One region of the Thalassotalea atypica genome, then DNA from elsewhere that is predicted to be linked to it. Evidence: predicted binding sites of a transcription regulator. Region 1 holds the regulator's gene; each other region holds the start of a gene.
The links. The regulator FNR, encoded in region 1, switches genes on or off when oxygen is low (the NO sensors DNR and NnrR bind a similar motif). The targets are predictions, from matches to a motif close to TTGATCTAGATCAA.

Region 1 (8,252 bases):
GAGAGCAATCGTATATAACTTTCTCTCATCACTCTTTGCCAAAGAAGTGACCTCGGATTTAGTGATGCAATTATCATCAGAACAAGGGCAGAGCTTTTTAGCTTCACTTGCCCTTGAGCCAAGTTTGTCGGCTTCAATAAGTGAGATTAATACTAAATTGGCGTCGCTTAACTCTGAACAAGCAGTGCTTGAACTTGCCGCTGATTTTTGCGGCTTGTTCTTAGTCGATGGCAGAACCAGTGTGTCACCATATGCTGGGCAATATTTTAGCTCGAAGACAAATGATGCGGTTAGTAATCAACCAAGCTCGCGGAAGAAAAAAGATAGGGTTGAACTTTTTGGCGAGCTTCACCAGAGAATGATTTCGTTTTTAACGGATAATAAATTGCAAATTCATAATGACTTTCCTGAGCCAGGAGATCATATTGCGATAATTTTGGCTTATATTGGCCACCTATGTAATACAGCAGGGCGTAAGGAGCAGCTTGATTTTATAGAGCACTATCTCATGACTTGGCTCGGTGATTTTGTCAGCCAAGTGAATAAACACGATAATGGTTCGTTCTATAATGCGGTTGCAGAGTTAACGTTACAGTGGTTAAAATTTGATATTATCAACCTAAAATAATGATTAGCTCATAAAGTAAAAAATAGCTATAAGCTTTATTTGGGTGAAAAGAGACAATTATTGGCTTCCTACGACTTAGTGTGTGTATCGTATAGGAAGCCAAGAAAGAGTAAGCATTTATTGGTTAATAATTATTGCCGGTGCTAACCGCCTTTTTATTGTAATGGGGATTTATAGCCTTGCGGCTTTAAAGCTAGAACATCACAGTTGAGTCTATCAATAACATGTTCTGCTGTATTACCAATAAGTGCTGCCGAAATTCCCGTTCTGCCAATGGTGCCGAGGATGACTAATTCAGCATCAAGTTGTGTTGAAAGGCTCTCGATAATGTCTTCAGGTAGACCTTCGTTTACATAGGTGTTTTCTACTGGAATACAAAATTTCTCGGCGTGCACCTTCATAGAGTCTTTATGGTGCTGCATCATAGTGTCATTGTATTGACTTGCGTCGAATTCTGGAATTTCAATGGCAATGTTAACAGGCGTGCCAGGAAAAGAATTAACTAAATGTACATTAGACTTGATCAGTCCAGCTATGTGGATAGCTTCTTCCGTGATTTTGTCATTAAGTGATTGATGTTCTGACTCATCACTACCAGCATTGATGGCAGCAATAATATTGCCATTTTCTGGCCAACTATGGTCTTTTACCAGTAATACTGGGCAAGGACATTTACGTAGCAAATGCCAATCAGTTGGGGTAAATATAACGGATTTGAGCTTGTCGTGTTGGTGGGTACCCTTAATAACCATGTCATAGCTATCGTCTATTACTTTTTCAATGACAGCTTCAAAGGGGCGATTATGCCAAACAACTTGAGTGTTGATATTAATGTCACCAAGCTCTATGTCAGCTAAAATATCTTTGATCCACTGTGCGCGATCATCTATTACTGTTTGACGCATCGACTCGCGTTCTTCACTAGAAAGCATGGTGGTCATTTCGTATGAAAAGTCGAAGATACTTAAAAAAGCAGTTACAGAAGCATTTGTTAATTTTGCCATGTGTATAGCACGCTTCAATGCTTTTTGGTCTTCAACAGTGGGATCGATTACAACTAATATTTTTTGATACTTTTCCATGATTGCCTCTCATTACTGTTATGAGCCTGTTATAACCATGATGCAACAGGCATAAAAACAATAATTTGTTTTAAATCAACATTTAGACGCAATAAATTATTGCGTCATTAATAGCATAGTATGGAAAAATAGTGATGAAAAGTGTTGAGCAATATTAAATTAAAGCAACGCTGTACTGTACAGCTTGTCTCTATCTAAAATAGTGATCAGTTTTCCGTTAACTTCAATTAAACCCTCTTTATGAAAGCGGTTTAATAATCGGCTAATGGTTTCTACCGTCAGACCAATATAATTACCGATATCGCCGCGGGTCATGGTTAATCTAAATTCTTTAGAAGATAATCCACGTTCTTTATAACGATCACATAGTGACGCGATAAAGGTAGCTAAGCGTTGTTCGGCATTTTTTCTATTTAGCAACGACAACATATTTTGATCAGTGCGAATTTCCTGGCTCATTAAACGAAGTACTTGACGCTTTAAAGATGGCATAGAATCAGAAAGTTGATCTAGTGTATCGTATGGAATTTCACAGACCATTGCGGTTTCAAGTGCTTGAGCAAAACTTTGGTGTTCTGTGTTTGATATTGCGTCGAAACCAAGTAAATCACCTGCTAAGTGAAATCCTGTAATTTGCTCTTCGCCATTTGCGTCTATGGTATAGGTTTTAAATGTACCAGAACGGATAGCGTATAGAGAATGCAGTTCTTCACCGTCGGCGAAAATTTTCTCATTCTTACGAATAGGTCGCTTACGATCAATAATGTTATCTAATGTGTCTAGTTCTTGCTCATTTAGTGAAAACGGTAAGCATAATTCACTGATGCTACAATTTTGACAATGGATATGATTATTAGCATCACACGATTTTTGAGGCATTGGCTCTCGATTCCAATTAATTAATGCATTTGCAAGTACACATGATATTAAAACCACGCACTATAGGCAACCTGTAAGCTATAAATTCCATAACAAATTAGTGACAAACCTATGAATTGGCGAAATCTAATATCTTTGACTAACTTTCCAATTGAGAAAAAACCAAAGGACAATGTAACGAGCGCTGGCAGTGTACCTAGCCCGAAAGCAAACATGATACTTGCACCATTTAACGCGTTGCCACTTGCTAGCGACCAAGTCAATGTTGAGTAGACGAGCCCACAAGGTAGCCAGCCCCATAATGTACCTAGTAACAGTGCTTTAGAAGGAGTAGTTACAGGAATTAGCTTACGGCTAAGTGGCGATATATGTTTCCACAAATGTTTACCTAGGGTTTCAAGTTTTGACAGTATCATTGCCCATTGCCCCATGTACAGGCCAAGCAATATCAGGAATAAGGCCGCCAAAACCCGTAAAATGGTTAATGGAAAACCTAAAGAATGTATCGCTAATGAGCCAGTAAATCCGGCAATTGCGCCAATTAATGTATAAGAAAGGATCCTGCCAATATTATACGAAAAAACCAGTATAGCACTGGGTTTACGCTTGTTTTGTGGCATCGCGCTGGTCAACATGCTGGTGATACCGCCACACATGCCAATACAATGTCCGCTACCCAATAAACCAATGATAAAAGCAGAAAAAAAATCTATATTCATGTCGCGAAGTCTCTTGTAGGGCAAATGGCTTTTACATTTAACCTAAAATGGACTGATAAAATCAGTTACGATTATTCTTACTTTTTTTTGCTATCAGGGTGTTCTGATAGTTTTTCTGATTCATTTTTACCTGGGCCGTCATTATTTTCATCATCAAACAGTATACTTAAACCTTCTTTTTCTAGGTCATCAAATTGTTCAGTTTTTACGGCCCAAAAAAACAAATAAATACCAATAATTGTTAGCAACACAGCAACTGGAATTAAAACGTAAATTACACTCATGCTTTTAATAATCTTAATGAATTTGTGATAACCAAAATAGAACTGGCTGACATACCAATTACCGCCATATAAGGGGTAATCATCCCTGAAACAGCTAGTGGTAGTACCAGCGCATTATAGCCAAATGCCCAAAGGTAGTTTTGCCAAATAACACGTTTAGTGAGTTTAGCCACTTTACTCAGCAAGGAGATAGATGAGAGCCTGTTGTTTAGTAATATAACATCTGCCCCTGATTTTGCGACGTCCGTACCACTGCCCATAGCCATAGCAACATGAGCAGCGCTAAATACAGGCGTATCGTTTACGCCATCGCCGACCATGGCGACAATAGCGCCTTGATGTTTTTCTTGGATGATTTCCATTTTTTGTTGGGCAGATAAACCGCTATTAAAACTGCTTAGGCTGAGTGCGTCAAAAACACGCTGACAACCTGCTTTATTATCTCCAGAGAGCATCATGGTTTCAATGTTCTGCTGAGTTAATGAATTCAACAACGTTTTTGCATCATCACGGATAGCATCCAAAAGGTAAATTACACCAGCAAGTTGGTCGTCAATGAGTATGACAACCTGACTGTCTAGGTAAGGGGAGTTGATATCATCAAGTAACCATGATGCCTTACCCACTTTAATGGTTTTATTATCGATGATACCGCTAATGCCATTGCTCGGGTGAACTTCTATATTTCGTGCATTGATTGAAAAATCTCTGTGTTCAATAAATGCTTTTGCAATAGGATGTTCAGAATGACTTTCTAGTGCAGCAGCGTACGATAATAGCTGGTTTTTTGTGAAATACGGATTTTCTATTACTACGTTGGAAATAGTAAATTGACCATAGGTTAAAGTGCCGGTTTTATCAAAAGCAAAACACGATATCGTTGGAATTGTTTCCAACACATGTGCTGATTTTACCATGATGCCTTCTTTATTTAAGCGAGTTGTGGCACATGTTAATGCCGTTGGTGTCGCTAAAGATAAAGCACAAGGACAAGTCGCAACCAGCACGGAGAGTGTGATCCAGAACGCTTCACTGGGTAAATGTTGTTGCCAGTAGATGGCAGTACCAATTGCGGTAAGTAAAATGACCGCGATAAAGTACTGGGCTATTTTGTCTGATATTTTGGCGATTTTAGGTTTGTGCGCTTGTGAAGATTCTGACAGTCGGATCAGTTGACTTAAAAACGTATTTGAACCAGGTTGCTTTACTTCAACGGTTAAATTGCCGTCGCCGTTAATTGTACCGGCAAATACACTATCACCGATTGCTTTTTCAATAGGAAGCTGCTCTCCAGATAACATAGCCTCATTTAACTGGCTTTTACCATTAACTATTACGCCGTCTGCGGGTACGGTTTCACCAGGGCGGATAATCACAACATCGGCTCTTACTAGGTTTCTAGCAGCAATGAACTGTTCTTTCTCATCGACTAATTTGGTCGCGGTCATCGGCATCAGTTTTAATAAGTTAGCCGAAACCTGCGCGGCACGTGAGCGAGCACGAAATTCTAAGAATTTTCCTATCAGCAGCAAGAATGTGAACATTGATACTGATTCAAAATAGACCTCACCTTGTTGACTGATAGTCGCCCATGCACTGGCTGAAAAGGCTAATAGTATGGCAATGGAAACCGGCACATCCATAGACAACTGTCTCGAACGTAATGCGTTTATAGCGCCAACATAAAAAGGTAGGGCCCCGTAAAATATGATGGGTATCGTTAAGATTAGGCTGGCGTGGCGCAGGTAAACTAAATTGTGCTCAGACATATCGGAAAAAGCACCGAAATAAAGACCAAATGCAATCATCATTACTTGCATCATGAGTATGCCTGAGATACCTAATCGCCTTATAAAAGCTTTTGCTTTTGCCTGGTTTAGCTCTTCTGCTGTACTGGCTTTAAAGGGCAGGGCGTGATAACCGATTTTATCGATTTGTGCCAAAATTTCACTGAGCTTTATTTGTTGTTCATGCCATCTTACCGTGGCCCGTTGAGTTGTTGCATTAACGGATATTTTTGCTATGCCGTCGAGCTGCAAAACCTTCATTTCAATTAACCAAGCACATGCTGCGCAACTGATACCGTCGACAGTGAGTATCGTTTCTTTGAATTCATTTTCAGTATGAGTGAATTCGTTTTGCAACACTTCGTCATCAAGCAATTTGTGCTTATTCAACTGTTCAGGCACTAAAGGTGAACTTTTTTGAGCTGGCTCAGTTCGGTATTTATAATACTGCGTTAAATTATTATCAACGATTGTCTGCGCCACCGCCTGGCAGCCGACGCAGCACATTTCTCGATTGTGTTTATCAATAAGGACAAACAGAGAAATGCCTTTAGGGACTATTTCACCGCAGTGGTAGCAAGGGTTAACCATTAGTTTGCAGCGGAAGGTGTCGGTTTAATCTCAATAAACTCAGATTGTGGTAGCGTGATCGTTGAGTCTATTTTCCAGTGATTTTCAAATGGCGCTATTGTTAACTTCCATTTGCCACTAATCGATTGTTCAAATTGGTGTCTAAAGTGACCATTACCATCAGGCGTTAACGCAAGGTAAAAATCTTTCTCTTCCTGGGTTGGATGATAGAAATTAACATTGAGCAATGGGAAGGTTTTTTCAATACCGGTTGGTACAACAACAAGCTCATTGTCGATAAGCTTCAACGAAAAACGCATACCAAGTTTTTGTGCGTGCTTTATTTTTGAAAGTTGCAAATTGATTGCTTTACCTTTCTTATAATAATCACCAACTACGAGGTCATCAGGATCATTATTAGCAATAATAAAAGTGGCAATACCCGCTACAACTGCAGAGAATGGAAGAAAAAAGACTAACCAAGCCCAGGGCTCTTTATACCAAGGAGTTTTCATTTAAAAATATACGCAATGAGATAGTGGCGATATTGTACTGTTTTTATCAACTCTGAACCATTTTTTTGAGCACTTAATTATCGTTTTTATCTCAAAATACCAATAAAAAAGCCTTGTGCTAAGACAAGGCTTTTGAGTGCTTAATTATAAGATGTTATTTTTGAGATAAGCTGTAAACATACGCGCTAATAACGTGTACTTTCTCTTCGCCCAAAATATCTTTCCAAGCTGGCATTACGCCTGCTCGGCCATTGCGGATAGATTGCTGAACGGCTTTTTCACTTCCACCGTATAACCAAATATTATCATTTAGTGCTGGGGCACCTAAGGCAATACCCATTGCGTCACTACCTTGGCCTTTGTCACCGTGACAAGCGATACACATGGCAAACTTTTCTTTACCGGCTTGTGCATCACCAACTGAAGCGCTACGGCCACTTAAGCTTAATACATAAGCTGCCACGTCATTAACACCGTTATCGCCACCTAAAGCTGCTTTCCATGGCATCATACCATTTGCTTTACGACCTGCTAATACACTGTGTTTGATATCAGCACCACTGCCGCCATACAGCCAATCGTTGTCCGTTAGATTAGGGAAACCAGTGGTACCACGTGCGTCAGAGCCGTGACACTGAGCACAGTTTTGTAAGAACAAGCGTTGTCCTACTTTAAGTGCGTCTTCATCTGTGGCTAAGTCTGCAATATCACGCTCAGCGTATGCCGCAAAAATAGGACCGTATTTTTCGTTAGCACGTGCTACTTCACGATCATATTCTACTAATACGCCAGAGCCTGCTTGCAAATTAGCAAGGCTTTGTGCTTTTGAGTCTTCAAGTGTCATCACATCTTGGTTAGAGCTTTTCCAGCCTAATAAGCCAGCAAAGTTACCTAATCCAGGATAAAGTGCAAGATAGACAAAACCCCAAACAATGGTTACTAAGAAGAAAATACTCCACCATCGAGGTAGTGGGTTGTTCAATTCTTGAATGCCGTCGAAAGTGTGATCCATTGGTTCACCTTCATCTACGCCAGCAAAGTTTCTCAAACACCATTTCAATAGGACAAAACAACCTACTAATGAACCTAGTGTGATAACGGAAATCCAAATACTCCAGAAGCTAGACATTATTATTAGTCTCCTGTTCGTTTATATCTTTATTATTGCGGTCTTCTTCAAAAATAGAGTTAGCGGCGTCATCAAACGATGTTTTACGCTTTTTGCTATATGACCAAACCACAATAATGATAAAAAGTGCCAATATTAGAAGGGCGATTAGCCCTCTAACTGTTCCATAGTCCATCATGATTATTTCAACGCATGACCAAGTGACTGCAAGTAGGCAATCAATGCCTGCATTTCCGTTTTACCTTCTACGTCTGATTTTGCGTTAGCAATATCTTCTGAAGAATAAAGGGGAATCGCATTACCTTGCGCGTCTTTATGACTACGGTTTTTAGTTAAGAAATTAAATGTTTCAAGCTTTTTAGCGGTAAGCTTGCCATCTAATGTGTTCTCTTCTAACCACTTAAATGAAGGCATATTGGACTCTGGCACAACTGAACGAGGGTCGATTAAATGTGCACGATGCCAGTCATCGCTATAACGACCACCAACACGGGCTAAATCAGGACCCGTTCGTTTTGAACCCCATAAAAATGGATGTTCCCAAACGTGTTCACCAGCAACAGAATAGTGACCGTAACGTTCGGTTTCAGCACGAAACGGGCGAATCATTTGGCTGTGACATGTATTACAACCTTCACGGATGTAGATGTCACGACCTT
Region 2 (8,252 bases), 1.5 Mb from region 1:
TTTACCAGCTGCGTTGCGTATTAGACAAGCCTTTTGATGTGCCGATGTTAAAAACAGTACATGGCGTTGGCTTTACTTTGGATGTTAAAAATGACAAATGAAACCGTTTCTTTTCACAGTTTAAGTCGACGGATTGTTGCTCAGTTTTGCTTATTCACCCTAGTACTTTCTCTTTTATTCAGCTTTTTGTGCTTTATTTTATTGTATAATCTTGAAGACAAATTTATTGAACGTGAGATTGAACAAGAAGCAAAGTACTTAATCACCGAACAGCAACGTATTGAACAATGGCCTGAAACCCGTGGTGCGCATTTCTCAATTTATTATTCCACTGATGAGATGCCTGAAGATATGCGTCAGCAGTTTATTGATGAGCCGCAACAGATAGAGTTTTATGGCAGCCAAGGGCGCCACTATCATTTGAAAATGTTGAGCCAACAGCCCACGGTCTATTTGGTTGCCGAAGTAAGTGAACAGCTGCTCGTACGGCCAGTTCGGGAAGGAATGATAAAGCTTCTTTTGATCAGCGGTGTTTCGCTAACGTTTATCGCTTGTATTATTGCGTGGCAGTTGGGCCGAAAAACGGCCCGACCATTAAAACAGCTGGCTGATTTGGTTGATGGCGTTGCACCTGAAAATATTCCTGAGATTTTTGCTCATCAATACCCCAAAAACGAAATAGGAATTCTTGCTCAAACACTAGAAACAACCATGGGACGAATGAAACAGGCGTTATCGCGAGAGCGGAATTTTACTCGCGATGTCAGTCATGAGCTGAGAACACCGGTGGCAGTGATCAAAAATTCACTCGAAGTGTTAGCGCTAAAGACAGCAAACAGTGAAGATGTTCAAAGTATTCATAATCGAATTGCTAATGCCAGTATACAAATGGAACAAACCGTGACCACATTGTTATTACTGGCACGCGAAGAACATACTTCGTCAGAAAAATCCGCGATATCGTTGTTGCCAATGGTTGAACAATCGGTATTGGATAATAGCTATTTGCTCAATGGAAAAACTGTTGATGTTTGTGTTGATGACACCTGTGATACTCAAGTACTAGCGCAATCAGGTATGTTAAAGGTATTGCTTGATAATTTATTGAGTAACGCGTTCCAGTATACAAACTCGGGACAAGTAAAAATTAGTTATGTGGAGCAACAGCTTGTAGTTAAAGATACTGGTCCTGGCATTGAACGCGAGATATCTGACAAGATCACCGAGCCGTCAGTCAAAGGTAGTCAAAGTACCGGCTATGGTTTTGGTTTATCCATTGTTAAAAGACTGTGTGAGCACCAACATTGGCAATTGAGTGTTGATAGTGAGGCAGAAGGCACGACGATCGCAGTGTTGTTGGATTAAGCTGTAGCCGTGGAATAACAACGTTGGCACGAATGGTTATTCATGCTGAATTTGAGTCGCCAAGAATAGCGTCTGTATCATAATGACTTACCAACCCAATAAAAATGTTATAAGTCATGCTGTTAGGCATGTTCAAAGCGTAAATGTTGATAATACCGAAACGCATGTATAGCGACTAATTGCGCCATACATGTTATTTTTTTATCTATTTCTAGCGCTAAAAAACCATGATAGAGCCGTGGCCTTGAGGCTCTGTAAAATATAACCGCGTTTGAGCAATGTATTCGCGACCTGCCTGTAGACGCCCCCTGATTTTTGCATTGTAATCGTATCCACTATCATCATTACGCGCTATGTTCTGCCTCCCCCGTCTCTGAGCTCGAATAACACCAAAACTTTATCCATTTTTTTGATTGTTTATAAGGTATATTTACGGCTGATTGCCGGTTAAAATATCACCAGAATAGCTGGTCAATTGCCTATCATGCCTAAACCATGAGTCACTTTTAAATGGAGTGAAGAACGGAATTTGAATCTCAAGGTAACCAACATAACTAAATCACCATTCGAATCTTAGGTTTTAAAAAAAGCGGTTGGCTAATTTATTCCATAAAACTCTCGTATCAACCTATGTATGTTAGACATATGCTTATCAGTTGGCTCACCACCATTTGATAAGAATATTATTTCAAGTTGTTCGTTCGGAAAAAATATCAGCAGTGTATTGAAGCTGTCCCATAAGCCAGAATGAGCGAAGAAATCTTCCACTTGAAATCCATAACCGTAACCGCCTACACCTTCAATTATGCTGTGGGTTTCGAGCACCAATGCTAACGTTTCTTGAGAAACAATTTCGTCATTTAGTAGTGCTTGGGCAAATAAATTGAGATCATCAGACGAACTGACTTGTGCCATTGAGCCATAGGTATATAGTTTAATGCCATGGTATGTATTTCGGTCAGCAAAATTAAGCGCGTCACCATCTTTTATTGGCATCAATTCATTGGTGATATAACTATTAACCATCCCTGTTGGGCCAAATATATGAGCTTGCATATAATCAGAAAAAGACATGCCTGATACCCTAGCGACTATTTCAGCTAATAAAACATAACCGGTATTACTGTAATCTCCCTTTACGCCGGGTATAAACTCTAATTCATCATTTTGAGCGAAGTAGTTAATCAACCCTTGATTGGTTAAGCCATCATTTCGGCTGCTACTCCAAATATCGTTCAGAAAATCTGGGATACCTGATTGGTGGCTAAGCAAGTGGTGGATGGTAATTTCTTTCCATATTGGTGATAGTTCAGGAATGTAATGGAGTAGTTTATCTTCTAAGCCAATTGCACCTTGCTCATATAACTGCATGATTGCTAGAGCTGTAAATGGCTTGCTGACTGACGCTAAACGAAAACCAGTAGAACTTGAAATAGCAATGCCGGTTTGTGTGTTTGCCATTCCTCGATTGCCTTTGTATGCAATGTTGCCATCTTTACGCACGATAATACTGACACCGGCGGTATCGTCCTCTTGATTCGCATCTAAGTATGTTTCAATAGTTGATGTAATGCTCTCTTGAACGCCAGTATATTCTGCAGATTCGGATTTTTCAGAGTCCTGACAAGCAAATATGCTGTGACAGCATAAAAAAAGTGCAATCCACTTAATGTATATAGGTTTATTAATGTTAGTTTTTATCATGAATATTCTCGTTTCTTTTGAGAGGTAATCTAACATTATGCAAACTTGAATGGGTATGTTTGATGGATTAAAGGTGTGTTTGGAGGGATAAATGTAAATTGAACGTCTTTATTGATTTTCTTGACGTTATTTTATCTTGTAATATTTTAATACCAATCAACGGATTAAGTGTTAGTCTCAACTTTTGTGAAGCACGTTGATACGTATTTATTGTTTTGAATTCGTATTTTCAGGTTATATTGGTATCGATAAACGCGAAATTAATTTTCTTTTAAAGGGGGGGAGAAAAATTTTTCTAGAAAAATGGGGTGGCTAATGGGATTTGAACCCACGACAACCGGAATCACAATCCGGGGCTCTACCAACTGAGCTATAGCCACCACTGAGGTTTACTTGATTCGCTTGAATCAATGCGCGGATTCTATATCAAATTGTTGGCCTTTGACAAGTGGCTTTTTTGTTATCTTGCTAATAATTGTTAGAATCGAAGTATGGGTGTAACTTTTAGGTTGAAAAATGTCATTAGATAGCATTATTGGACAGTTAACAGGGCATGAGAATAAGGTACCGCCTGTTGAATTGTGGGATCCGCCGTATTGTGGTGAAATGGATATAGTCATCAAGGCCGATGGCAGTTGGTATTACAATGGCTCCATATTCAAACGTATGTCATTGGTCAAATTGTTTGCATCAGTGATTAAAAAAGAAAATGACGAGTACTTTTTAGTTACACCAGTAGAAAAAATTAAAATTACGGTTGAAGATGCGCCTTTTGTATTAACGCAATGGCAGTGGCAAGACGACTGTCAGGAAACTATTATAGTTGCGACTAATCTTGATGATGAATTTGCGTTAAATCCAGATCATAGAATGCGGTTAGACAACAATGGGCAACTCTACGTGACGGTAAGGCGGAATTTAGAGGCCAAAGTGCACCGTAATGTGTATTACCAATGGGTGGATATTGTAAAAGAAGTTCCTAGTGAAACTGGTACCGCACTTATTTTTCAAAGTGCGGGTCAGTTTTATACGTTGGGAGAGATATAAGTTGTAAGGTTTATATTACTCGAGAGAATCGTTGTTGGTTCAAGTGCTTTTTCATGTAAGCATCAAAGGTCATACAAATATTTCGGATCAATAAACGAGCTTTCGGTGCAACAATAATTTCATTGGCAGAATTCTCTAACAAACCATCATTGATAAAGGTCGTTAGTGATGGGATATCTTCAGCGAAGTACTGATCAAAGTCGATGTTAAACGCTTTATTTACTTCTTTCTTGTCCAAGTACAAATTACACATTAATGATTTAATTACATAGCCTCGAATTACATCATCTGTGTTCAAAGTCAGCCCTTTTTCTAAGGCATTGCCACGTGCATCAACCGCGCGGTAGTAAGTTTGTAAATCTTTATCATTTTGGCTGAAACTATTGCCAATATTACTGATTGAAGATACACCTAGACCCAATAAATCACTTTCTTCACGTGTCGTGTAACCTTGGAAATTACGGTGTAATACACCATTACGTTGTGCGATAGCTAATTCATCGTCGGGTTTAGCAAAGTGATCCATGCCAATAAAGTCGTAGCCGTTATCACAAAGCGTTTCTACGGCTTGACGCATTAATGCAAATTTTTGATCAGTACTTGGCAACCATTCATCACGTAATTTACGCTGTGCGGCAAAGCGGCTTGGCAAATGAGCATAACTAAACAGGGAAATGCGGTCGACATCGATTTCTATCACTTTATCCAATGTTTTGGCGAATGTTTCTGGTGTTTGGTGCGGCAGACCGTAAATTAAGTCGACGTTGACTGACTTAAAGCCGACTGTTTTTGCTCGGTGAATTAATTGTTCGATGAATTCAGTCGATTGTACGCGATTGATTGTTTCTTGTACTTTGCGATCAATATCTTGTACGCCAATACTGATACGATTAAACCCTAAATCATAGAGATGGTTGGCCATATCTAATTCAATTTCACGCGGATCAACTTCAATGCTCATTTCCATTTCTTGTGCAAAATGAAAATGCTCTTTGAGTGTATTGACCAATTTGGTCATTTGCGCTTGAGTTAGAAAACTCGGTGTACCCCCCCCCCAGTGCAGCTGATTAACTGTATAGCCTTTAAATAGAGGAGCGCGAGAAATAATCTCTTGTGCTAAGTAATCAAGGTAAATATCGGCTTTATCGCGGTGACGCGTAATGACTTTATTGCAACCACAGTAGTAACACAAGCTGTGACAAAACGGGATATGTACATACAAAGATAAATTGCGATTTGGCGAGTCGTCAATGGCGGTAACCAGTGCTTGCTCTGAAAAATCAGCATTAAACTCTAACGCGGTCGGGTAAGAGGTATAACGTGGCCCGCTAGTGTTATATTTTTTTAACAAATTGGCGTCGAAAAATTCTTTTGTTTGCATCATAAATCCCTACTTTTATTCGGGAGAGATAATACCTAGCCAATACGGTGTTTGTATTGATCCTGCGCAAATACTGGGCAAATTCATAAAAATAATTTCAAATTAAACAAATAATCCGAATTTTATTCAATCTGCACAGTTGATACACTTAATAGCTGAGGGTTGCACCGCTAATCGCTGTTTGGCGATATCTTCGCCACACGCTTGGCAAATACCATAGTCTCCATTTTCTATGCACTTAATGGCGTTGGATAATAACTGAATTTCTACCTTTGCTTCAGATTCTAAAGCATTGAGCACTTCGTCGTTTTCACGCTCTCTTGCCTGTTCTGCCCAGTCAGCATTGCGCCCGCCCGCAAAATCTTGATGAATCGAGTCTATGCGTTTTTGCAACTCGATGATGCGATCAGTGAACTGTGATTTTAACTGTAAAGACATAACAGACTCCTGCAAAATTCAGCCTAAAGGCACGAACTCCTAGGGTTAATCAATAAAGATCTTAATGACAACAGTGGGTTGATTAAGCCTAGGAAAATTCAATTAGAAGAGCGCTAAGTTAATGTGCCTTTTTGTTGTTCGGCAAATTGATGAAGAGTTATAAGATCTTCGTCAATACGTGCTGATAAATCGGCTTCAAGTTTTAAACGTTCAACATCTTGTTTCATACGTTGCTGCTTAGAAAGCGATTTACGATCTTCTAATATCGATAAATGTTTTATGCTGTTGTATAACTCAAATATAGCAGGAAATTTCTGATCTAGGTTGTTTGTTGTTTGAAGTGAATCCAGTAAAACACTGATACGCCAACTTCCTTCACTGTAATCACATTGCTGCTCTTTCATCGCACGCGTAATAATTATGACACTGTCATATATCTTAACGTCGTTGGCATACATTTGTGCTTGGTGCGCTGCTTGTGCCGCCTGCTGTTGCTTTGTTTGTTGTTTCACCAACATTAACAACTTCCCAGCATAAAGCGCTAACGCCACAATAATGAGTGCACCAGCAATTGCCAAATAAAACCAGTTATTTTCTAACACCACTAACCCTTACTCGTCTTCGTTAAACTCAAAGTTGGAAAAGTCACTGCGGTCTAGTTTGTTCCACAGATCTTCTTCAGATGAGGGTTGATGTTGTTCATGCGTTTTTTCATCTTCTTCAATGCCTAATGCTTCTTGTAAAGAGGCATGTTCATCCATTAAAAGATTAAAGTGTTCAATTTCTTCTTCACTTAAGGCGATGTCTTCATCTTGTTTTTCGATAATGGCAAGTAACTTCTCATCTTGCTCAATCTCATGTAAGCGCCTCTCTAAATCAACTGACGGTTCGACAGTTCGAACTGCTGCAATTGGTTTAATTTTAGCGGGCTTCTTGGTAGTTTTAGCAGCTGGCACTTCGGCTTTGGTCAGTACAATCGGCTTTTTGCTACCCAGTCGCGGATCTTTGGCTTGCGTATTTTGACGCTGAGCGTTGGATTTCTTTTCCGCTTCTTGCTGACGATTACCGGCGATTTTACCGTTTTTCTTTTTCGGTTTTCTGTCAGGCAATTTTGCTAACGAGGCTTTATCTAGTTTTGGTTTTGGTGCTCCGCTTGAGCCAACACCGGGATTTCTACTTTTTTTCGAACGAGTCATGATTTAAAAATTTATTTTCTTACAATAACTCTATTTTACGTGAATCTTAGCAAAAGTGCTTGTTGAATATTTTTCAGGCAAGAAAAAAGCGATGGGAAACCCCATCGCTCTTGGATACTCGTTGTGACTTTGTTACAACAATTAATTCCGATTCTTAAATTGGCATCCTACCGATTAGCACAATCCCTGTTGTATCTGACAAGTTCCTATTTTTTTAATGTTGTTTCCATACGTGTTTTTTTTGTTTTTGGTCATCCTAACACTTTTTTGGGCTATCCTTACTTGTCCTCCCGGACCAATATTTTATCATCCTGATAAATGAGTAAATCATCCGTATTTTCATTGCGTCATGCAATTATGACATCTCGCTTCCAGTGCAAGCCAGCTGTGCTGGAGTCCTTATTTTTTACTGCCTAAACAGCTGCAATTACTTTACCCAACTGAGGTTTAGCTACAAGCACTAAATGTAAAATAATTTTTCTATAAAGAAGAGTGTTTTTATAGATGTTTGTTTTTGTTTGTAATAATCGCATTTTTAATTCAAAAAATAGTTATCTTATATATTTTTTATGGTCAATGTCTTACAAAAATAATAGCAATAGTAGTACAGATAAAAGTTGGTTTTTTGTACGAAATTTATCGTTTATAAATCCAAGTGTAACAATTTTGCAAATTAATTTCGGGTTTGCAAAAGAGATTGATCTAGCAATAGCATCATCAATTAAGACCAATGTGACTTATTCAATTAAGGGAAAGTAGAGAATGGCTGATAGAGTGTTATAAGGTATTAGAGCCAGCGGACTGGCTCTAATTTACAAGTGTGCTTGTTTTAGTCCTGTTCGTGCAACCAAGCCGCATGTCTTGGGGCGCGTTTAGTTTGGCTCCATTCTTCTACCATGATCGAAGCAACACGTTTTAATTCATCGTATTGCTCTGGAGTACCCGTATTAGCAGCAAGTTCTAGGCGATGACCATTAGGATCAAAGAAATAGATGGATTTAAATACCCCGTGATTCACCGGGCCTAAAACATCAAGTCCTTTAGCAACAAGCTCTTCTTTAGCCGCTATTAATTCTTCAATTGAACCAAGCTCAAGGGCGATATGCTGTACCCACTTTGGT
Region 3 (8,252 bases), 310 kb from region 1:
CGGTATAAAGTGGAATTATGCCAATATGATCTCGAGCGATAAGATAACTGTTGTCTTTTTCGTTGTATAAGCAAAATGCAAACATGCCTTGCAATTTGTCGATAAATTGCACGCCATGTTCTTCATATAACGGCAAGATAACTTCGCAATCTGAGCCTGTTTGAAATTCGTAATCTACAGTAAGTGTTTCTGCAAGTGCTTTGTGATTATATATTTCACCATTGACAGCGAGCACGTGAGTTTTGTCTTGATTGTATAGAGGTTGTGCACCATGTTCAGTATCGACAATAGACAGTCGTTCATGAACTAAAATGGCGTTATCATTTTGATAGATACCTGACCAATCAGGTCCGCGGTGGCGTAATAATCGTGAGCATTCAAGTGCTTTTGGGCGTAATGCCTGAGCACCAGTTTTTATGTCTAATATACCAAAGATCGAACACATTGAAGCGCTACTCCTTTAAGTTGTTTTAATACAATCGTGTAATGTAAATTTGAACGCAGATCATTCGTAGTACTGCGGTTCTATCTACGAAGGGATACTTTTAATGGTGGGACTCATGTAAAAGTTGAACGGTTTTCATACCGACCAGTTCACTTTGCCAGCATCATATTAAAAATCAAGGGTAAATTTAGTTTATTTGCTCTAAATGTGTTTTTTTGTGATATTTATCTGTACAAAGGGTGTTTTTTGAGCAGTATCAGGGTGGTTTGTGCGCTGTTGTTTCGTTTGACTAACATTTCTGTGAGTAACCGATAGTACATACTCAATAAGAAGGCCAACTACATATGTCTTAAGTTGGCCTTAACAATGAGTATTATTCTTTGTTTTCGTTAATAAAATAGAATAGACAGTCATGAACAGCAATCGTCGGGTTTGTTGTTGCCATGAATAATCTTAGATCACATTTTGTGAACATTTGGTTGTCAACAATGTCAAAATAATCATCAACGTTACCGTGAGTTTCTGCATCCTCAATGTTGAAATTAGACAAACCAGCATCATCTACCCAACCAATTGAAGTTCCACTAGGTGTTATGCCACGATTAAGTTCTTCAATGTCAGGCCTAAGTGATACGCCATTATCAGGTAATGTGTTGGTATAGTTCAGCTCAGTTGTTTGATTCAGTTTGAACCTAACCGGTTGATGAAATACGTCGAAGTCTTCATCAATTTCATCGACTAGAATATTCTCCTTAGCACAAAACTGACCTAAGCCTCTTAATGCAGTGTCATGTGCTGTTTGCTCTAAAGCTCCACCACATTCGATAGCAACAATAGAACATGAGAAATTCTGCTCCATTAATGCACCAATATTTAAATCAGTAATAATCACGTTATTGCAAAATAATGTGGCGAGTGCCAAATGCTCTTTATCTTCGTGGCAACTTACACAAAACGAAGCACTTTTACCGGAGGTATTATGCAAGTCGACAACGGCTTCTGGTTTAACCTGCCTAATACAGCTGGCAATAAGCTCTGCACGTAGATAGTAGTCAGCCAGACTTTTAATACCAAAACAGCGGTTAATGTCCTTACCACCAGACAAAAAGCGAGTGCTAAAAGCTGGCTCAAACTTGGCTGCCTCGACTGAGCAAACGATAAAGCGAATATTTACGGCAATATCTTTGAATGCTTCTTGCTTTATCCATTGATATAAGGCGATAAAGCCAGAAGGCTCGTTGCCATGTAACAACGTTGTCACCACGCGCCAACGATCGCAGCCTTCTTTTTTGAAGTCTATGATGGTAGGCGCCGTCAAATCACTTAACCACTTGTGATAGGTGTTTGGGATGTCGTTAGCTGTAAGGTTTTGAAAATAACTGAGTTTAGAGAAATTTATAGCCATGGTTGCTCCCATTGTGAAACTGGTAGACCCATTTGACTGTTAGCCAAATATTTTATTACTAAAGATTGAGCAGCTTTGTCTTTAGTTTGTGTTTTACGATAACTTTCCAATGTCCTTTTTTGCCAAATTGCACCGGTTATTTCGTTATTTAATCTTTGCTCGATAATATTTAGGTAGGTATCGACATCACTGTATTCGATTCCTAAGTCAAGCAAGCCTTTTCTGGCAGTTGGTATTAAGTCATTTAGCACTGTTTTGATTGCAACTTCTGTTGGATGATGTTTGTTTTCTAATGGCCAAAGAATTTTGGCGTGAATGCCGTGTTGAGCGGCCCGGTAAAAATTGTATTCAGCAAACCTAAAAGGAATTACATTGAGGTATTGTTCAATGTTGTCGGCTAAGCCGTTTGCCAGTCCAATAGCAAAGGCGGCATTGGCCACCATGTCGATGTTTGTTGGACCAGCCGGAATGGCTCTAAACTCTATTCGCACATGTCCTTTGCCATGATTGCTATATACAGGGCGATGCCATGGCCAAAGTGTGCCCATGTGGGTTGATAGTTCGGTTAACTTTGGTAAATTACCTTCTGCTGGGCTGTCATCTATCGAAGGTAAAATAATTGGGTATAGTGAAACGGCCTCTGCAAAGAGCTCTAGTGGCCCATTTCTTACCCAACCAAACCCAAAATTAACACGCGTGGGTTGCTGCCAACTCGTTTGCTCTCGAAGCCTGATGTCTAAAGATTGTTTGAACAATGCAATTCGAGTTTCATCCCACAGTTCATTACCTAAAAATACCGGTGAATTTGCGGCAATAGCAGCGACCAAAGGGGCCGTTAACTGTGCCGCATTGAAGACGCTACTAAAACGCTCTGGTTTAGTCATTAAATGCACTTGAAAGGAGGTGTTTGCCCCTTCAGCACAAATATCATTAAAGGTGATGGATAAGGGTTCTTTTCCGTTAATGTTTATCTCAAACGCCTTACCGCGCTTTTCATATAGATGGTTTGCTAAATTGTGGTATCGCGGCACATTAGTCATGTGTGCAATATTTAGATGTTCTTGCGTAAGTGTCGGTAAAATACCAATCGGCACAATCTTGACTTTGTGCTTTTTTGCTACCTTTTTTAGTTTTAGTGTTTTGGAATCGATCTCTTGATGCAGTCTAGAAAAAGGCTTACCTATTGTATCAACAGGGGAGAGATTTAATTCTATATTGTATTGATTAAGCTCGGGCTGAAACTGGTTATCATTCAATGATGTTAACAATGCTAGGTTATTCGAGCTGACAAGCCCCTTATCATCTGTAATGTACATTTCTAACTCAGCCCCCATTTTCAATGGTTCATCGCCAAAGCTGGGTGACTCGATAACATCCTTTAATTGATCCAGTTGTAAGTACAGCTTTTCCTGGAACGCTTGATAGTTTTCTTTCGAAAAAGACCAATGTTGTACTGCTGTGCCCATAATAAGACCAAGTTAATTTAAGTAGTGTAGTTACCATGACATGATTTTTTTTAAAGATATTTGATTGAAGTCAAAGTTTATACGGTATCGAATAATTGAGTTTTATCTTGGTATTAAACCTTGATATAGATTGTGTTTTTTGACTGTAGGTGTGTGTAGTAATCGATTAAAATAGCAATGCAATTTGATTTAGTTTTCATAAGTAATGGTTAAAATATTTCATCTGATGTTACTGCTTTTTTGGATGGCAGTAGCTAATTCATTTTTTTTTGACTTCGCCAATGTGACTTCAGAAACCATGGTTAGCGCAGGCGTTCATCGATATAAATTTTTATGGTTTATCGTAGAGCTTGTCTGGTGTTTATTCGGTTATAAGCTTTATCAAAGAATAAAATATATTTATTGGAATAATGGCAAATTCAATTGACTGGTTATAACACTACGTTATTGCTAGTCATTGAAATACTTTGTAATAAATTGATTGTCTCTGACTTAAAAGTAATGCATTTTGTCGGTTTATTGTACTATTGCAAGAAACGTTGCTCTATACTGTTTTACCAACGATTACGATGATAATTAATAGGGAAATACATGAAAAACCTAGCACTAGTATTAATGTTCTGTTGTTCTTTTGCTTTTTCTTCTTCTGCAGCCGATCTGATATTTAAACCAAACGAGCGGCATGCCAATGACATTCAACGAGACAATTCAAGTAAAGGGGCGGAGGTTGTTGGCCTTGCAGGCATTAAACCTGGCATGAAAGTCTTTGATCTATTGGGCGGCGGAGGCTATTACAGTGAAATTATTAGTGATGTAGTTGGCGCTGAAGGTCGTGTTTATTTACATAATAACCAAGCGTATATGCCGTGGATTGAAAAGGAATTGGTAGCGCGCTTAGCAAACAATCGTTTACCCAATGTTCAACGCTTCGATAAAGAGACTGAAGATTTAGGCCTGAAAAAACAAAGCTTTGATGCGATGTTTTATATACTTGGTTACCATGACATTTATCACCAAGTTGAAGGTTGGAAAATTGATAAAGATAGTTTTTTGCCTCAAATAACCTCTGCAATTAAACCCGGTGGTAAATTAGTAATTGTCGATCACTCGGCAAAACCTGGAAGCGGTATTGAATTTTCACAAGAGCTTCATCGAATTGATGTCGAATACGTTAAAAAAGAAGTTGCTAGTTTGGGGTTTAAGCTGGTGGTTGACTCAAACATATTAGCGAATCCGAGAGATGAACGTACTATTTCTCCATTTAAACCAGAAATGCGACGTAAGACAGATCGCTTTGTTCTTATCTTTGAAAAAGGCTAACCTGATCTGGTGCACATGAATAACGCCACGCTAATATGTTGATGTATATAAAGATTCAGTGAGCTAGCGTAGGAATGACTCAAAAATGAAACGATTGGTTGTATTGTCCGGTGCAGGAATGAGCGCTGAAAGTGGTATTAATACATTTAGGGACGCTGACGGCCTGTGGGAAGGGCACGACGTTATGGACGTTGCATCTCCAGAGGGCTGGCACGCCAATTCACAATTAGTACTCGACTTCTATAATCAACGTAGACGCCAACTTATTCAGGTAAAGCCTAACTTAGGTCACCAAGTATTAAAACAACTTGAGCAGCAGTTTGACGTTACTATTATTACTCAGAACGTCGACGATTTACATGAGCGAGCGGGTAGTTCTACTGTCATTCATTTGCATGGCGAACTGTTAAAAGCACAAAGCACGCGAGATTCGAATTTGGTTTACCCTTGGGTTAAAGATATAAAGTGGGGTGATTGCTGTGAATTGGGCGGACAGTTGCGCCCATTTATCGTTTGGTTTGGTGAACAGGTTCCTATGTTAGACTGCGCCATTGAACTTGTTTCACAAGCCGATATCGTAATAATTATTGGTACATCCATGCAAGTGTACCCGGCAGCAAGTTTAGCGGGATTTGCTTCAAAAGATTGCTCTATCTACTACCTTGATCCAAAACCTGCGGTCAATGACGCGGTCGCACAGTTATCAAATTTGACGATAATTAAGCAAACGGCGGTCAAAGGATTGCCTGTGTTAACTAAAAAATTAAGTGATAATTTTAAAGATAACTAGCGCTTTATTGTATTTCTTGTAGGCGCTGTATCTATGACCTAATTCTTCATTGAGCAGACAGGCATCCACCATAGAAAAGCCACTTTTTGAGTAAAAGTCTGATAGCGACTCGTCTGCAAAGCAAAACAACTCACTGGTTGATTCGCTGTTTGTTTTCTTCATATAAAAAACTGAAAATTCAAGGAGTTGGCTTGCAACGCCTAACCCTTGTTGTTGGTTATGCGTAACCAATCCGTGCAGCAATAACTGATGATTGTGAGGTATGAGTTGGCTGATAATTAAGCAACCAATAATGTCATCATCGATAGTTGCAATAAAACAATAGTCGAGTCCTTTAAAACGTGCATTGTAATTCTGCTGTCGATAAAAACGTTTAATTGATGCTTTGTTGTGTTTAGGAGCTAGCGTAAATTTAATGTTCATGTTTGCTCATGTTGACAACACCAACAGGTTTCAAAATTAGCACCGTTAGGCTCCTTACATTTTGGACAAAACCAATCACAATTAGTCTTTTTTACTTCAGCGTCTTGTATGATTTGTTGAGCTTTTATCACCATATCTTCTGCCACCCATAGTTCAATCCAAGCGTCAAATGCTGACAAATCACCGACTGCGCCATTGGCAAATTCATTCTTTGTGATGACATCAATGCCGCTAAGTTGCAGCAAATTTCTGATGTTGCCGACGAGCATTGAACTTTCATTACTGTATACCAGTTTCATGTCATAGATCTCAACTAGGCTAAATGAAAGTAGAGAGGGTATTGTTCATGTTCATTTCAATGTCAACTAAGGTAACTGATAAAGCTACCTTAGCTGCTTACGCAAATTATACGCGTAGGGCTTTTTCACCTCTTGCAATACCAACACAACCAGAGCGCACTGCTTCAATAATCTCGGTTTCATTCGACATCGCTTCAATAAAGGCATTGAGCTTGTCGGCATCACCTGTTAATTGTACCGTATAAACTTGTTTACCTATGTCAATAATTGAACCTCTGAAAATATCAGTAATGCGCTTAACTTCCGTACGTGATTTGTCATTCATCGCTAATAACTTGATCAACAATAATTCTCGTTCTACGTGTTTACGCTCTGTAATGTCTGATATTTTGATCACATCAATTAGTTTGTTTACCTGCTTAACGATTTGCTCCAGCACTTTGTCGTCACCAACTGTAGCAATGGTGATACGAGATAAACTGGCATCTTCTGTAGGTGCTACTGTTAAACTCTCAATGTTAAAAGCACGTTGAGAAAACAGGCCTACAATACGTGATAAGCTGCCCGGTTCATTTTCTAATAATATCGCTAAAATACGGCGCATTATGCTTTCACTCCTTTTTTGATCCACATTTCATCAACCGCACCATGGCGAATTTGCATCGGATAAACGTGTTCTTTTTCGTCAACTAAAATGTCGACGAACACTAATTTATTCTTGATAGCAAAGGCTTCGTTTAATTTCTCATCTAGCTCGTCTTTGTGATTGATCTGAATACCTACATGGCCATAGCTTTCAGCCAGTTTAACAAAGTCAGGTAAGGACTCCATGTATGAGGAAGAGTGACGGCCACCGTAGATCATGTCTTGCCACTGTCGTACCATGCCTAGCGAGCGATTATTCAACGATACAATGACCACAGGTAAGTTGTATTGTAGACATGTCGATAACTCTTGGATGTTCATTTGAATTGAACCATCACCGGTAATACAAATAACATGGCTATCAGGAAATGCCAATTTCACCCCCATGGCTGCCGGCAAACCAAAGCCCATGGTGCCTAAGCCACCTGAGTTTATCCATTGTCTTGGTTTGGCAAACGGGTAGTATTGTGCAGCAAACATTTGGTGTTGGCCAACATCTGAGCAAACATAGGCTTCACCGTTGGTGATCTGGTACATGGTTTCAACTACTTGTTGTGGCTTGATTTTTTCACCGTCAGTTTGATAGCTGTTGCTTTTAACCGCGCGCCACTCGTTAATTTTAGCCCACCAGTGGTCTAATGCGGTTTGGTTTGGTTCGAACTCACTGCTATCAAGCTCGTCAATAAGTTGTCTCATCACCTTATCGACTAGGCCAACAACAGGGACATGAGCATTAATTGTTTTTGAAATGGATGTCGGGTCTATGTCAACGTGAATGATGGTGGCATCTGGACAGAACTTTTTAACGTTATTTGTCACTCGATCATCAAATCGTGCACCAAGTGCTAAAATAACATCGGCATTTGCCATGGCTTTGTTAGCCTCTAAGCTGCCATGCATGCCTAACATACCAATGAAGTTTTTATGTGTGCCCGAAATACCGCCTAATCCCATTAAGGTGTTAGTGATTGGTGCATTCAGTTTTTCAACTAACTCGGTTAGTAATTCAGACGCATCGGCTAAGATAATGCCGCCTCCGGTATAAACTACGAGCTGTTTTGCTTCCTTAATTGTTTTGACCGCTTTTCTGATCTGTTTTGGGTGCCCTTTAGCTGAAGGGTTGTAAGAGCGCATTTTAACATTGGTGTCTATGCTAAATTTAGCAGTATTTTCAGGGATTAGAATATCTTTAGGTAACTCGATAACGACAGGACCAGGTCGGCCGGTTTTGGCGATATAAAACGCTTTAGCTATTACGTTAGGGATATCTTCAACTCGTCGGCAATTAAAGCTGTGTTTAACTATTGGGCGTGAACATCCGACAATATCCGTTTCCTGAAATGCATCGTCGCCGATTAAACTAGTTGCAACTTGCCCAGACAAAACCACCATCGGAATAGAATCCATGTAGGCCGTGGCAATCCCCGTTACACAGTTAGTGGCACCAGGACCAGAGGTC
Region 4 (8,252 bases), 1.2 Mb from region 1:
TCTTGCGCAGGTTTATCCCCTAACCAAATGGCTATGAGTGCGCGCTTAAACTCAATACCTTCAATGGTTTTCACGAGCTTGTCATTGATAAAGACCTTCATCCCTTGCCCTGGAACATAGTTGAATTGATAAACATTACCGTTAGCCGCTTCATTACCAAAAATTTCAAGGAAACTGTTAATTTCAGCCCTTAACGGTGTAGTGTTGCCATCAAGTGCATGTTCAAAGCCTTCAAAAATTGCATCAGCCATATCCTGTCCTGAAATATCTCTGAGCATATGAAGCTTAATCGCCATGAATTCATTTTTATTAATAATATCGTTAGCATCTGACGTTGGTGTCATTAAATACAGACCCGCTGCATAAATATCAAAAACAAACTTTTCTCTCAGTCCTGCACCATTTAGTACCAAGTTGTTTTTTTCAAATTGCAATGATTCCGCAATATTTGCTCCTGCGACATCTTGAGCACAAAGGGTTGTGGAATTCATAAATAGAAAGACAAAGAGTAGCGTAGTATATTTTTTCATTGGTTATCCTAGGTGTATAAGAGCAAGTCAATTTGGGTTTTATGAAGCGCACATACTAACGCATTAAAATGTAAGATTGTTGATCGAGTTTGTTTCACTAATCATTGAGTATTCGGGGAAGGGTATTCTTTATTATTGACTACATTGCTATAAATAAGCACAAAAAAAGAAGCAATTATGCTTCTTTTAGTTTCTTATATTTTAATACAACGATAGCTAGTAATATTATTTACTATTAAGGGCAAGTTAACTCTGCGCCCTGTCTATTTTCATCTATTCCGTCATTATCTGTGTCACTGGTTGCATAGACGCGACCTCTAAGAGATACGATAAGTCCTCTATTTTTATCGACGTTACCACTAGGACAATAAATAAAGGTTCCAGCAAATCCACCAGACTGCCCCGTAGGTTGATAGACTATGCTTGCAAGCGGAAAGCTAAGATCATCACCATCTTTAATGGGCATTTTTACACGAACAAGTGTCTCGTCATTCGCCGGTAAGAAGCGCGTGGTATCAGGCGCGGCATTGCCAACGCCAACATTAGTGAAAACACTGATCTCACCGGTCCAATCATTAACACAAACATTACTGTCATCTAAAGGGCAAATGGTGACTGGAAGTTCCATATTGACCGCCGTGTTACGTGTTGATAATAAAAGGCGGTGCATTTGAGAAATTTCATCGTCTACACGCATCCTAATTGTCCAGTCACTAAAGCTAGGCAGTGCAATAGAGATCAGAATCCCTATCATGGCTAAACCCACCATCAACTCAACAATGGTAAATCCATTTTGTTTATGCATATTTTCACCTTTATACTGCTAAAGGATTATTCCTATAGGTAAAGTTATATCATTTTTGTCCGTAGAGACCAAATAAACACCAATTAATTAACTACAGTCCCTATTAAATATCATATATCGTAGGAATGGATTGGCGTTTATGTTGGGTCTTTACAAATGTACTAACTATCTTGTTTTCAACTTCTTGAGCCACTGACTTACCTTCAAGAAAATCATCCAATTGGTCATAGGATAGCCCAAGTGCATCTTCATCTTTTTTGCCAGGATCTAAATCCTCTAAATCAGCCGTCGGCGCTTTTTCAACGAGTATACTGGGAGCACCCATATGTTTAGCAAGCTGCCTCACTTGGCGTTTTGATAGGCCAAAGAGCGGCGCTAAATCACAGGCACCATCGCCCCATTTAGTATAAAAACCAGTAATATTTTCTGCAGAGTGATCTGTTCCAATCACCAGACCACCAAGTATGCCAGCGATATGATATTGACTGATCATGCGGGCTCGCGCTTTTACATTACCTTTTGAAAAATCGATTTGTGCATTGGTTGCGGTTAATAGATCTACGTTACTTAATGCGTCAATGACTTCTTGGTGAATACCGTCAGCACAGGCTTTGATATTGGTCGTTATCACTGCGTTAGGCTTGATAAATGTTAGCGCCGCTTGTGCATCATCTTCGTCAGCTTGAACGCCGTATGGCAGGCGCATGGCAATGAACTTGTATGTGGCATTTTTTGTTTCATTATTAAGTTCATCTATGGCGAGCTGTGCAAGACGGCCGCAAGTTGAAGAGTCTACACCACCGCTAATTCCCAAAATTAAATGATTAAGGCCTGAAGAGACTAAAGTACGTTTGATAAAATTGACGCGGCGCTCTATTTCAAATTTAACATCAATTTGCGCAAGCACTTTCATTTCATCTCTGATCAACTGCGGATCCATTATTTTTCCTTTTGTCGTGGTTTTATACAGTTTAACAAACAATTATGATGAAAGTAGAGCGCAAACTTGCTAAATAAGTGCTATCTGAGATTGATTTTCGTCAAACGTTTTATTTTGTATAGAAAAAAGGAATAATACCCTTATTAGTTGAAACACGCAGAGCCGCAAATGAAAAAAATAGAAGCAATTATAAAACCTTTTAAGATGGACGATGTTCGTGAAGCATTAGGAGAAATTGGCGTATCAGGAATGACAGTATCTGAAGTTAAAGGATTTGGTCGCCAAAAAGGGCATACGGAGTTATACCGTGGCGCCGAATATATGGTTGATTTTTTGCCGAAAGTGAAGCTAGAGATTGTTGTTGCATCGTCAGATGTAGAGCGTTGTATAGAAGCGATTATGAACACAGCACAAACAGGTAAAATTGGTGATGGTAAAATTTTTGTTACTGAAGTAGAACGTGTGATTCGTATTCGTACAGGAGAAGAAGATGAATCTGCGATATAGCCAGTCAAAGCAATAAGCAATCAAATATTGAAACAATAAAAAACGCCGCGAAAACGGCGTTTTTTTGTTTAGGTATTTACGACCTAGTCACTGCTTACAACCAGTGGGTTATCAGGGTAATTTAGAGCTAGCACTTGTTTTGCGTTGGCACGCAATTCATCTAGTCCTAAAATTTTGTAGCTTTCTATCATTATCTCTAAAGCTTCTTCAACCTCTTCACTAGGCGAGTAATATTCAACAATATAACGTCCGCGATTAGCTGATGAAACATAGGCCTCACGTTTAAAATAGAACTTTGCAACGGCTAGTTCATATTTTGCCAAACGAGACTTAATTGCAATCATACGTTTACGAGCATCCGCACCATATTTACTTTCAGGGTGTTGCTCGATAATTATACTAAGTGCTTTAAAAGCATCTCGAGATGCTGTTGGATCTCTATCTGAACGGTCTATACCTGCCATGTCTTGAAACAAGTTTTCTTCCGTAGAAATATAGATAAGTGCTTTCATGTAATGCACGTAATCTACATTTGGGTGTGTAGGGTTTAAGCGTAAAAAGCGATCGGCTAATGCGATACCTTGACCCGTATCACCTGTTTTATAGTAGGCATATAAAAGGTCTAGCTGTACTTGGTGGGAGATAGGACCAAACGGAAAACGTGAATCTATCGCAGATAAAATCTGAATAGCTTTTTGATATAAGCCATTATCGAGCGCTTCCCTAGCATCGCTAAATAATGATTGTGCAGATTTATCTGGCACTTTTTCAATTTCTTTTTCCGAAGAAGAACAACCTGTTAGGCCGATAAGTAGCGAAATAAACACCACTTTTAATGTCAATTTTTCCATAGACTTCATTATCACTATGTTGTTTTAGTTAAAATTATTATGAAAGCCCCACGTAAATGGGTAAAATACATCCTGCAACGAGATAGTTGCATTCTAACCTAGCAAACTTGCCTTGCACAGTGCTAATGCCAATTTGATACCAAAGAGACTTTAATGGCTGAAATTATTCAACACCGAGATATTGTTCCTGAAGCTTGCTTAGGAAAACGATTAGACCAAACTTTAGCGGAAATGTTTCCTGATTATTCACGATCTCGATTAAAAGAGTGGATTTTAGATGGTCACGTTAAAGTAAATGATAGCGTTGTGACCAAAGCGCGTGAAAAAATGTTTGGCGGTGAACAGATTGACATTAATGCGTCAGTAGAAGCTGAAATCAGATTCGAAGCCCAAGATATCCCGTTAAATATTGTGTATGAAGATGACGATATTCTTGTCATTAATAAACCGGCAGATTTAGTGGTTCATCCAGGGGCAGGGAATCCGGATGGTACAGTATTAAATGCTTTGTTAAATCATTGCCCGCAATTAGATGTTGTACCTCGAGCAGGTATAGTGCATCGTCTTGATAAAGACACGACCGGATTAATGGTAGTAGCGAAAACTATTGCGGCGCAAACTAACTTAGTTGAAGCGTTGCAAGCTAGGGAGATCACGCGGGAATATGAAGCAGTTGCTAATGGCATAATGACCGCAGGTGGTATTGTTGATGAGCCAATTGGGCGTCATGCGACAAAAAGAACCCACATGGCAGTAACTTTTTCAGGTCGCCCGTCAGTAACCCATTATCGTGTGATGGAAAAATATCGACTTCATACAAGGTTGCGTTTGCGCCTAGAAACAGGACGTACTCATCAAATACGTGTTCATATGTCGCACATTACTCATCCTTTGGTCGGTGACCCTGTTTATGGAGGTCGTCCTCGACCGCCTAAAAATGCAGCGCCAGAGTTATTAGACTATCTACGTGGATTTAAACGTCAGGCATTACACGCTGCTATGTTAGAGCTTTATCACCCAATTACCGGTGAGCTCATGACATGGCGCGCGGAATTACCGGAAGATTTTGTTAAGTTAGTTAAGTTATTAAAAGAAGATAATAAACTCAATGGGCAACCAGAAATCTAACATTAACTGTGCTATACATTGGGTAAATTGGCCAGTAGATTCTGTGCTGGCCTTTACGACTACTCAGAACAGTCCATTTTCTGCGCAGTCAAAAGAACGCAATTTAGCGTCAACTAGCCCATATGGACAGTTTAATCTCGGGCTGCATGTCAATGATAATGAAATTGAAGTCATTGAGCGTCAAGCAAAGGTTGAAAAAGAATTGCTTCAAGGAAGAAAAATACAATGGCTTGAGCAAGTGCATGGTAACAATGTAGTTCATGTTGAAACCCACCATACGACCCATATTACAGCTGATGCCGCTATTACAAAAAACACCGCTGTTGCGTTAGCTGTGATGACAGCCGATTGTCTCCCGATATTGCTGACCGACAAGAAGGGAAAAGAAATAGCAGCCATTCATGCAGGCTGGCGACCACTTGTTAAAAATATCATCGCTAAGACGGTTAATGAAATGGAGACAAAGCCAGCAGATATTTTGTGTTGGCTAGGTCCTTGTATTGGTCAACAAGCTTTTGAAGTAGGGGTTGAAGTTAAGCAAGCGTTCATAAGTTTAGACAATGAGTTGTCTGAACAGTTTACGCCAACAGTTGAAGGTAAATGCTTTGCAAATCTTCAAGGCATAGCCAAGTATTTACTCGAAAAGCTAGGCGTTGTCCATATATCCTCGCTTGATGAATGCACGTATCAAAACAGAGATAAATATTATTCTTATCGACGAGATAACATCACCGGTAGAATGGCATCGATCATAGCGATACAACCGAGTAAATAGAATAAAATACACCATCAAGCTCTGCTAGGCTACAGAGTAATAATTGTTCAAAATCAAACTTGCACAAGTATAGTGTTGAAAAATCGAAAATAAACCTTATAACTACTACAGAGCAAAACAGTAAGACCAGTAATATGGCAGTAGGAGTATTTTCATGCGTTTAGACCGTTTCACCCAATCATTTCAAGTTGCAATTTCAGATGCCCAATCACTTGCATTGGGCAAAGATCATCAGTTTATAGAGCCTCTACATTTAATGATGTCTTTATTGAATCAACAAGGAGGCAGTGTAAAGACACTTTTCAAAAGTGCAGGTATAAATACTCAGTCATTACGAAGTCAAATTGAAACCGCATTAAAAGGTTTAGCACAAGTTCATGGGGTGGGCGGAGAAGTTCAGCTATCTTCGACATCCGGTAATTTGCTTAATCTTTGTGATAAGTACGCACAAAAGCTAGGCGATAAATATATTTCTTCAGAAGTTTTCGTCCTAGCGGCTTTGGAAGATACTGGTACTTTAGGTCAAATTTTAAAATCTTTAGGTGCCAATGAGCAACGCGTCAAAGATGCAATTAAGCATGTAAGAGGCGGACAATCTGTTGATGAACCTAACGCAGAAGATGTACGTCAAGCCTTAGATAAATATACCATCGATTTAACAGAACGTGCGGAGCAGGGCAAGTTAGATCCCGTAATTGGCCGTGATGATGAAATCAGACGTACTATTCAAGTGCTTCAACGCCGAACAAAAAACAACCCCGTTCTAATTGGCCAACCAGGAGTAGGAAAAACGGCGATTGTCGAAGGGTTAGCGCAACGTATTGTTGATTTAGAAGTGCCGGAAGGGCTAAAGAATAAACAAGTACTTTCTTTGGATATGGGGGCATTAGTGGCAGGTGCTAAATATCGCGGAGAATTCGAGGAGCGTCTGAAGTCCGTTCTTAATGAATTGTCCCAGTTAGAAGGCCAAGTCATTTTATTTATTGATGAATTGCACACCATGGTAGGAGCGGGTAAAACCGATGGCGCCATGGATGCGGGTAATATGTTAAAGCCTGCATTAGCACGCGGAGATTTACACTGTGTTGGCGCAACAACATTGGATGAATACCGCCAATACGTTGAAAAAGATGCTGCATTAGAGCGACGTTTTCAAAAAGTACTTGTTGAAGAGCCGAGCGTTGAAGATACTATTGCTATTTTACGTGGCTTGAAAGAGCGTTACGAGCTACATCATTCGGTCGACATTACCGATCCTGCTATTGTAGCTGCTGCTTCTCTCTCTCATCGTTATATCAGTGATCGTCAGCTACCCGATAAAGCCATTGATCTTATCGATGAAGCTGCATCAAGTATAAGGTTACAAATTGACTCTAAGCCTGAAGATCTAGACCGATTGGAGCGTCGTATCATTCAGCTTAAGCTTGAACAAAAAGCGTTAGAAGATGAGCATGACCAAGCATCAGTTAAACGCTTAGCGGCAATTTCTCATGAAATTGAAATTAACCAAACCAGTTACGATGAACTGGACGAAGTTTGGACGACAGAAAAAGCGGCATTACATGGCACACAAACTATTAAAGGAGACTTGGAGCAAGCAAGGTTAGAGCTTGAAGCAGCTCGAAGAATTGGCGATTTAAATCGTATGTCTGAGCTTCAATACGGGGTTCTTCCGCAACTAGAAAAGCAACTTGATCTTGCCAGCCAAGCTGAAATGCAGGAAATGACCTTATTAAGAAACAAGGTTACAGAAGTTGAAATTGCAGATGTTCTTAGTCGAGCAACAGGCATTCCTGTGGCTAAAATGTTGTCTGAAGAGCGAGAAAAATTGCTAAGAATGGAAGATAGCCTACATAAAAGAGTTATTGGTCAAAGTGAAGCTGTTGTTACGGTTTCAAACGCCATACGTCGCTCTCGTGCTGGCCTGGCTGATCCCAATCAGCCAATAGGTTCATTTTTATTCTTAGGCCCAACTGGAGTCGGTAAAACGGAGCTTACTAAAGCACTAGCCGAGTTTTTATTTGATACAGAGGATGCATTGATCCGCGTTGATATGTCAGAGTTTATGGAGAAGCACTCAGTCGCGCGTCTAGTCGGTGCACCACCTGGCTATGTTGGATACGAAGAAGGGGGCTACCTAACCGAAGCGGTGAGGCGCAAGCCCTACTCAGTAGTACTGTTAGATGAAGTGGAGAAAGCACACCCTGATGTTTTTAATATTTTACTACAAGTGCTTGATGATGGCCGATTAACTGACGGGCAGGGTAGAACAGTAGACTTTAAAAATACGGTTATTGTAATGACCTCAAATTTGGGGTCGGATATCATTCAAGAATTTGGGGATGATAGTCGATATGATGAAATGAAAGCGCGTGTTATGGGAGAGCTTTCCCAACATTTTAAGCCAGAGTTTATCAATCGTGTAGACGACAGTGTTGTATTTCATCCGCTAGTGTCGGAGCAGATTGCTCAAATTGCCTCAATCCATGTTGAGGCGTTAGCAAAACGCCTATTGGAAAAAGAAATTAGCCTGACTATTTCACAAGAAGCCTTGGATAAGATTTCAAAAGCGGGATTTGATCCTTTATTTGGTGCAAGACCTCTTAAAAGGGCGATACAAAATGAAATTGAAAATCCATTAGCTCAAAGGCTGTTAGCTGGGGAGTTTGACAAAGGAGACCAGATTAATATTGAATTGAAAGATGATAACTTGCAA

Region 2: a site for FNR is predicted at 5,554-5,567, ahead of hemN (oxygen-independent coproporphyrinogen III oxidase). Genes of this name have one in related genera too.
Region 3: a site for FNR is predicted at 3,377-3,390, ahead of QUE03_RS10855 (glutamate-cysteine ligase family protein). Genes of this name have one in related genera too.
Region 4: a site for FNR is predicted at 5,580-5,593, ahead of clpB (ATP-dependent chaperone ClpB). Genes of this name have one in related genera too.

The regions. Positions count from the first base shown of each region.
Region 1 covers NZ_AP027364.1:2,656,830-2,665,081, reverse strand. The annotation lists gene torD (molecular chaperone TorD) at 1-628, shown strand, start outside; gene uspE (universal stress protein UspE) at 784-1,710, opposite strand; gene fnr (fumarate/nitrate reduction transcriptional regulator Fnr) at 1,870-2,589, opposite strand; gene QUE03_RS12180 (sulfite exporter TauE/SafE family protein) at 2,637-3,308, opposite strand; gene ccoS (cbb3-type cytochrome oxidase assembly protein CcoS) at 3,386-3,592, opposite strand; gene QUE03_RS12170 (heavy metal translocating P-type ATPase) at 3,589-5,970, opposite strand; gene QUE03_RS12165 (FixH family protein) at 5,970-6,464, opposite strand; gene ccoP (cytochrome-c oxidase, cbb3-type subunit III) at 6,619-7,593, opposite strand; gene QUE03_RS12155 (cbb3-type cytochrome oxidase subunit 3) at 7,586-7,768, opposite strand; gene ccoO (cytochrome-c oxidase, cbb3-type subunit II) at 7,774-8,252, opposite strand, start outside.
Region 2 covers NZ_AP027364.1:4,155,608-4,163,859, reverse strand. The annotation lists gene QUE03_RS18680 (response regulator transcription factor) at 1-101, shown strand, start outside; gene QUE03_RS18675 (sensor histidine kinase) at 91-1,365, shown strand; gene QUE03_RS18670 (serine hydrolase domain-containing protein) at 1,963-3,069, opposite strand; tRNA gene QUE03_RS18665 (tRNA-His) at 3,374-3,449, opposite strand; gene QUE03_RS18660 (DUF1285 domain-containing protein) at 3,586-4,116, shown strand; gene hemN (oxygen-independent coproporphyrinogen III oxidase) at 4,127-5,467, opposite strand; gene QUE03_RS18650 (TraR/DksA family transcriptional regulator) at 5,624-5,935, opposite strand; gene QUE03_RS18645 (DUF2489 domain-containing protein) at 6,049-6,537, opposite strand; gene yihI (Der GTPase-activating protein YihI) at 6,547-7,131, opposite strand; gene QUE03_RS18635 (VOC family protein) at 7,961-8,252, opposite strand, start outside.
Region 3 covers NZ_AP027364.1:2,343,628-2,351,879, reverse strand. The annotation lists gene asnB (asparagine synthase B) at 1-445, opposite strand, end outside; gene QUE03_RS10860 (M14 family metallopeptidase) at 819-1,850, opposite strand; gene QUE03_RS10855 (glutamate-cysteine ligase family protein) at 1,841-3,316, opposite strand; gene QUE03_RS10850 (class I SAM-dependent methyltransferase) at 3,908-4,636, shown strand; gene QUE03_RS10845 (SIR2 family NAD-dependent protein deacylase) at 4,722-5,426, shown strand; gene QUE03_RS10840 (GNAT family N-acetyltransferase) at 5,400-5,849, opposite strand; gene QUE03_RS10835 (putative signal transducing protein) at 5,846-6,148, opposite strand; gene ilvN (acetolactate synthase small subunit) at 6,255-6,752, opposite strand; gene QUE03_RS10825 (acetolactate synthase 3 large subunit) at 6,752-8,252, opposite strand, start outside.
Region 4 covers NZ_AP027364.1:1,485,121-1,493,372, forward strand. The annotation lists gene QUE03_RS06890 (chalcone isomerase family protein) at 1-530, opposite strand, end outside; gene QUE03_RS06895 (pilus assembly FimT family protein) at 766-1,335, opposite strand; gene nadE (NAD(+) synthase) at 1,439-2,275, opposite strand; gene glnB (nitrogen regulatory protein P-II) at 2,444-2,782, shown strand; gene QUE03_RS06910 (outer membrane protein assembly factor BamD) at 2,866-3,633, opposite strand; gene rluD (23S rRNA pseudouridine(1911/1915/1917) synthase RluD) at 3,787-4,761, shown strand; gene pgeF (peptidoglycan editing factor PgeF) at 4,742-5,536, shown strand; gene clpB (ATP-dependent chaperone ClpB) at 5,691-8,252, shown strand, end outside.